Regions from separate parts of the Leisingera sp. McT4-56 genome, predicted to be linked through region 3. Evidence: riboswitches for the same ligand, from Rfam matches in the RefSeq annotation. Region 3 holds a riboswitch; each other region holds the start of a gene.

Region 1 (2,193 bases), on a different contig from region 3:
GCCTGCAACACCACGCCGGCCACCGCCAGCGCCGCCCCGCAGGCCGCAGCCACCAGCGCCCGCGGCAGCCGGTAGCTCCAGATGATGCCCTGGTCTACCGGGTCCACCGGCAGGCCCGCCCCGGCCAGCTTGTTGGCCAGAACGGACAGGACAAGGTCAGGCGCAAGCGAGGTTTCCCCGATCATTGCGCCTGCCAGAACCGCCGCAGCCAGCACCGGCAGGGCCAGGCATGCGCCCCGGAGGCCCTGCCAGGCCAGTGCGGCGGCTGCGCTCATTCGCCGTTGCCGATCGCGCTGAGCTCAGCGGCAATATCCTCCAGCGCCGGGATGGCGCGTATGGTTGCATCCATGGCCTGGGCGTCCATCACCACGATGCGATCATTCTTGACCGCCTCCATCTGGCTGGCGACCGGATCATTGCGCAGGAACTCCAGCTTCTTCTCGTAGTCATCCGCGGCAAAGCGGCGGCGGTCCATGCGGGCAATCACGATCACCGTCGGGTTGGCCTTGGCGATGGTTTCCCAGCCGACAGTCGGCCATTCTTCGTCGGTTTCGATGACATTGCGCAGGCCCAGCTGCTGCATCATGTAGCCCGGTGCGCCCTTCTGGCCGGCCACGAACGGGTCGCTCTCCATCTCCGGCGAAGAGAACCAGAACACGGCGGAGGCGTCGTCCAGCGCAACCTCCTGCGCCTTGGCAACAGCCGCGGCCTCGCGCGCCTTGTAGTCTGCGACCAGCTCTGCGCCTTTTTCGGACTCGCCGAAGATCGCTGCCAGTTCCTCGATGCCCTGATAGAGGCTTTCGGTGGTGAACATCTGGGTGCGGGTGCCGTCGCCGCCGGTGGTGTTGTCCTTGCCGACGCAATCCGCGGGCATCACATAGGTCGGGATGCCGAGGTCATGGAACTGCTCGCGCTTGGCGACTACGCCTTCGGGGCCGACATGCCACTCATACTGGGCAGCCACCAGGCCCGGGCGCTTGGCCACGACGCTTTCAAAGCTCGGGTCGTTATCGGCCAGCCGCTCGACCTTGCCGTTCAGCTCGGCATATTCGGGCAGCACGTCGTTGAACCAGACCGAGGTGCCCAGCACCTTGTCGCCCAGCCCCAGCGCATAGAGCACCTCTGTCGCGGCCTGGCCGACGGTCACGGAGGACGCAACCGGCGCCTCGAAGGTGACGGCCTCGCCGCAGTTTTGAATGGTCAGCGGAAAGGTCTCGCTGGCTGCTGCGGCCTGAGCTGCCGCAACAAAGGAAAGGCCCATCAGGCCGGAACGCAGAAACATGATCTTCGATCTCCATGTGTCAATGACCGGAGAACGGGTGAAAGGGCATTGACCGCTAAGGCGGGAGCCTGGCCCCCTGCATGCGGCGCCAGACAGCGGCGGCGCATCTTATCGGCAACCTCCCCGGACAACCCCGTCCGGTGTGTTTCGGTTTCGCACCGGCAGGTCTCCTGACTGGCGGGTCACTGTCTGTCCCGTCTTCCCGGGCCGGTCAGGCCCAGTGACACGATGGGACAGCACTCGCCGCCTACAGTTGCGGGGGCAGTTCCGTTTGGCACCGTACGGCGCCGCGGATTCCCTCTTAGCCCTCACGGGACCGGTGAAGCGCGGGTAGCGCATCACTTACCGTGCGGCAAGAAAAAGTTCGTCCGGATTGCTGAATTCTTGCCAGCCAGCCGCGGGAGGGCGGGTTGCGACGGCTCGGGCCGGCGTTGATTTTTCACCCAAGAGCGGCGGCAGAAACAGGCGGCCGTTTGCACACCCGCCCCGCCCCCTTGCGCAGGTGGCCGCGGGCAATCACACCGGCTCATAGTGGTCTTGAGCCCGCCCGGCCGCGCCTGCCCGGCGCTTTCCCGTCCGGGAGTGCTGCCCTGCCAGCGCCTGTTACGCAGCCTTGAAGCAGCGTTCCACGAGAGCGCTGGTATCCAGGATCAATATCGACTCGTACTTGCCGTCCGGCGAGGTGTGCTGCAGGCAGCCGGCCACATCCTCAGCAATGCTTTTGGAGGTGTTTTGCTGATCCAGCGGCTTGAGTTCGGCCACGCGGCTTTCGGTCGTAATGATGATTTCGTCGACGGAATCCACAAGAATTCCAAACTTCTGCGCGCCGTGCCTGAATATCAGAACCTTCTGATCCTGGCAGGGCTTCACCGGCAAGCCGTAAAGCACGCGGGGATTGAACACGGTAATCA
Region 2 (2,193 bases), on a different contig from region 3:
TTGCCGACTTGGCGGAGAAGCTGATGGAAGCGGGCCTGCCCGCGGACACCCACGCGCTGGTGGCGCTTGGCGTCTCCACGCCGGAACAGAAACTGTTCTGCCACAACGTGGGCGAACTGCCCGCAGTTCTGCGCGCGATGGAGACCAAGGCGCCGGTGCTGATCCTTTACGGGCCGCTGGCCGATCAGGACCTGCCGGACGCATGAGCCTGCCGACCCTCACCCTGTGCCGCACCTGCCGCGACGCGGACCCTGCCCTCTTCGGGCAGGTCGCCGCGGCGCTGGAGACGGCCGGGGTGGCGGCGCGGCTGCAGCAGGTGGACTGCATGTCCGGCTGCAAGCGGCCGCAGACGCTGGCGGTGCGGCAAAGCGGCAAGACCGCCTATCTGTTCGGGGAAATCACTGCCAAGGATCTGCCGGACATCCTCACCTTCCTGCGCATGTACCAAGACAGCGCCAACGGCAATTTCGCCGATGCCCGGCCCTTGGGCCAGCTGCGGTTCAAGGCGATTGCGCGCATTCCTGCGGATCTGGTGTGAACTGCCTGCGGCAGGTAGTCGCGAATTTCCGCGCGTATTTTCGGGCAAATTTTGCAACTCTCAGGCTTCCCTGATCGCTGCCGCCTAACTTGCATTGGCTATCCCCATGACGCTGAAGCGCTCCAGATTGGCGGATTCTTCCTTGACCGGACTCAGCCGCGCGGGGCATTACCGTCTGATACGGTGTCTGATGGTGCCTAAGCACTGGGACTGAAACGGGAATGAGGACGGTGGACCAAATCGCGGCACCGAAGCCTCAACCGCCCCCGCGACTGTGAGCGGCGAGCGGCCTTCCAAAAACCACTGGCGCAAGCCGGGAAGGAGGAAGGCAGCAGCGACCCGCGAGTCAGGAGACCGGCCGTGTGGAAACGCAACTTATGCCGTCGGGTGTGACGGTAAGGAGGACTAGAAATGACGACCAAGACGCTTAAGGCTTCCGCCGCTGGCACCGGTGTTCTTCCGGCACTGTTTGCAGTGGTTCTGGGGCTGGGGATCATCACGCTGACCGGCCATGTTCAGGCATCTGCCCTGCACGACGCTGCTCATGACGTGCGCCACGCAACCGGCTTCCCCTGCCACTAAGGCCATGTTCAGTCGCATTCTGACCAGCGGCCTGTTCGCTGGCGCTGCAGCAGGGCTGATTACCGCCCTGCTGCAGCTGTATTTCGTGCAGCCCGTGCTGCTCCACGCCGAACTTTACGAGGGCGGCGAGCTGGTGCATTTCGGCGCTGATCCCGTAACCGCGCACCCCGACCTGCCCGGCATGTTCGCCGAACCGATGCGCGATGGCCTCAGCATCATCTTCACCATGCTGACCTACACCGGTTATGCGCTGGTGATGGCGGCGCTGATGTCGGTGGCCGAACGCCAGGGCCATGAGATCAACCCGCGTACCGGCCTGTTGTGGGGCCTGGCGGGTTTCATCACCTTCCACTTCGCGCCCGGCCTGTCGCTGGCGCCCGAAGTGCCGGGTGTTGCCGCCGCCGACGTGGGCGCGCGCCAGATCTGGTGGACCATCACCGTGGCCGCCGCAGGCGTTGCCATGTGGCTGATCGCTTTTGGCGGCAATCTGGTGAGTATCCTGATCGCGGCCCTCTTGCTGATGGCTCCGCATATCGTCGGCGCGCCTGAACCGGAGAGCTTCTCCGGACCGGTGCCGACCGAGATCGGCGCGCTGTTTGCCGCCCGCGCGTTCGGTATCGGCATGGCGGCCTGGGTGCTTCTCGGCAGCTTTGCCGGATACTTCTGGCAGGCCGAAGGCAAGCGCGCGGAAGCCGCAGCCTGATCCGGCTCTCTGACCCTCCCCGCCGGCCGCATCCGGCGGGGACATTCATTTTCAAAGGATGAACAAATGTCCCGCTCTCTTGCCCTGTTTGCGATTGGCCTGGTGTTCGGCGGCGGTGCCGGTTTCGTGATCGCGGCCGGCAATGGCGTCACCTTCGAAGGCCATGATCATGGCGACCCGGCGCACCACGGCGGCGGTCACGGCGAAATGGCCGCCCATGATCACTCCCAGGCCGTCAGCCTGGCAGCAGGCCCCGATGCGCCCAGCGTCGCCATCCAGCTGCACGAGGACCCGATGGCGGGCTGGAACCTGCAGGTGACACCGCAGAATTTCCGCTTTGCCCCGCAGCACGCCTCTGCCGCAGACGTGG
Region 3 (2,193 bases):
TGGTGATCTCGATGACCACGGAGGCCGAGCACGTCGCCGCCGGAGTGCCGCGGCTGGGCGTCGATATCCAAAGCATGGCCAGCCGCTGGATCCATCTGCCGGTGCCGGATTTCCAGGTGCCGCCGCCCGGTGTGAACGCAAAATGGGCTGCCGCCAGCAAATCGGCGCGGCAGGCGCTGGCGGGCGGCGGCCGGGTGCTGGTGCATTGCAGGGGCGGCTGCGGCCGGTCCGGCATGGCGGTGATGCGGCTGATGATCGAATGCGGCGAGGACCCGGCGCAGGCGCTGGCGCGGCTGCGCTCGGTGCGGCCCTGCGCGGTGGAGACCGACGAACAGCTGGACTGGGCCTGCGACGGCAGCAAGGCCTGTTAGGCTGGTTTCATTCTAAACGTTCTGCCCGGCTGACAGGCCGGGCAGCATCCGTCCCCTTCGAAAAGGGGTGCTGCCGTTGCCGTGATGCCAAACCTTGGGGTGCCTTGCCTACAGCGCCAGCATCTGCTCGGCCTGGCGCGCCTCTGCCGTCTTTGGCAGCGCCTCCATCAGCGCGCAGGGGCGGACGTCCAGCCGCGAGGCGGCAAAGCCGATGCCGTCGCGGCTGAGGATCGCATCGGCAAAGCGGTCCAGCCCGTCGCGCGGCGCCTCTTCGCCGACGCCGCAGAACAGCCGGATCCGGTCGTGGCTGGCGGCAAACTGCGCCGGGCAGTTGCGCGGGCAGCCGTCCAGCGCGGTGGTGCCGGTGATTTCGAAGTCCTCCTGGGTCAGCGGCTTGGCCTTGGTCATCGCCTCGGCCAGCTTGGCGATCATCCGCTCTGCCGCGGGGCAGGGCCGCCCCAGGTATTTGCAATCCGTTGCCGCATAGAAATGCGTCTGGTCCGTCCACATCATGTTAGCGCCCTCCGCGCGTGGCACGGGGGTCATGGCGACAAGAGACCGGATGAGATAGCGGAAGTCCCGCGCTGCCATCAGACCCTGTCCGGACACCCCGCCCGGGTTCGAGTTTCACTTCCGATGGCAGGTCTCCTGACTTGCGGGTCGTCGCTTTCCCGATCCTTCCCGGCCTATTCGGGCCAGTGGCTCTATCGGGGTCGCTCGCCGCTTACAGTTGCGGGGGCAGTCGCGGAGTTGGCCTTGCGCTGGGCGGGGCCGCACCGTGTTCCCTTTTCATCCCGGACACAAGATTCTGTGGCGCGGGAACCATCGCTACAAGCGGTAGCGGCTGGCCCCCCGAGTCGTCAATCGTTTTTCTGCGCCTGCAAGGCTGCGGGCCCGGGGGTGTGCATCTGCAGGTGCAAGCCCCGGATCACATCCGAATCGCGCCGCACCCGGGCCAGCTGCCAGCCGCCCTGCAGCAGGATATAGAAATTCTCTGCGGCTGCGCGGGCCTCGCGCTCGGCCAGGCCTAGACGCCGGGCATGGGCAGCGGTCTCGGTGATCCAGCCCTCGAACAGCTTGGCGGCGTGCTGGTGGAAGGCCTCGTTCTCCGGCCCCTCGAACAGGGTGGCGGAGACCGGGCAGCCGCTCCATTTTCCCTGTTTGTCGAACAGTTTGGCCAGCTTGTAGCAGACCGTCTTGGCGCCTTCCCGGAAGCTGGGCGCAGGGTCAAAGGAGGCGGCGATCAGCTCCAGCATCTGCTCGGAGGCCCAGTCCGCCGCGGCCAGGGCGAGGTCGGATTTGCCGTTCGGGAAATGGTGGTAGAGCGAGCCCTTGGGCGCCTCTGCCGCGGCCAGCAGTTCGGCCAGGCCGGTGCCGCTGTAACCCTTGTTGCGGAACAGGCCGGCAGCCGCGCGCAGCAGCCGCTCGCGGGTCGGGGCGGGGCTGTCCGGGCCGGGCTGGGGTGTCGTCACGTCAGTCATGGCGGCAGGTTGACAGCATTAGACCGATTGGTCCAGAGGTGGAGTAGACCAATCGGTCTAGGAGGGTGCCATGCTCGACAGCCATGTAGAACACACTGCGGATATCCGGGTGCAGGAGCTGCGCTTTGCCGCAGGCGATGCGGTGCTGGCCGGGCGGCTCTATCACCCGGCGGGACCGGCCAGGGCAGCGGTGGTGCTGAACGGCGCAACCGGGGTGCCGCAGGGCTATTACCGGCATTTTGCGCGCTGGCTGGCGGCAGAGCGGCAGATGGCCTGCCTGACCTATGACTACCGGGACTTTGGAGCCTCGGCGCGCATGCACCCGCGCCGGTCACAGGCCA

Evidence for each region. Region 3 has a riboswitch for cobalamin ahead of LHL23_RS13485 (hypothetical protein). Riboswitches for the same ligand answer to the same signal wherever they lie in the genome.
Region 1: linked by a shared signal. The riboswitch ahead of LHL23_RS08755 (ABC transporter substrate-binding protein) and the one ahead of LHL23_RS13485 (hypothetical protein) in region 3 are both predicted to bind cobalamin.
Region 2: linked by a shared signal. The riboswitch ahead of LHL23_RS12275 (CbtB domain-containing protein) and the one ahead of LHL23_RS13485 (hypothetical protein) in region 3 are both predicted to bind cobalamin.

What each region holds. Positions count from the first base shown of each region.
Region 1 covers NZ_JAJALF010000005.1:132,308-134,500, reverse strand. The annotation lists gene LHL23_RS08760 (FecCD family ABC transporter permease) at 1-275, opposite strand, end outside; gene LHL23_RS08755 (ABC transporter substrate-binding protein) at 272-1,282, opposite strand; cobalamin riboswitch at 1,426-1,618, opposite strand; gene LHL23_RS08750 (chemotaxis protein CheW) at 1,886-2,193, opposite strand, start outside.
Region 2 covers NZ_JAJALF010000009.1:106,153-108,345, reverse strand. The annotation lists gene cobA (uroporphyrinogen-III C-methyltransferase) at 1-206, shown strand, start outside; gene LHL23_RS12280 (DUF1636 family protein) at 203-538, shown strand; cobalamin riboswitch at 713-915, shown strand; gene LHL23_RS12275 (CbtB domain-containing protein) at 950-1,120, shown strand; gene LHL23_RS12270 (CbtA family protein) at 1,125-1,823, shown strand; gene LHL23_RS12265 (hypothetical protein) at 1,890-2,193, shown strand, end outside.
Region 3 covers NZ_JAJALF010000011.1:26,660-28,852, reverse strand. The annotation lists gene LHL23_RS13490 (protein-tyrosine phosphatase family protein) at 1-371, shown strand, start outside; gene LHL23_RS13485 (hypothetical protein) at 480-884, opposite strand; cobalamin riboswitch at 993-1,213, opposite strand; gene LHL23_RS13480 (TetR/AcrR family transcriptional regulator) at 1,232-1,852, opposite strand; gene LHL23_RS13475 (alpha/beta hydrolase family protein) at 1,923-2,193, shown strand, end outside.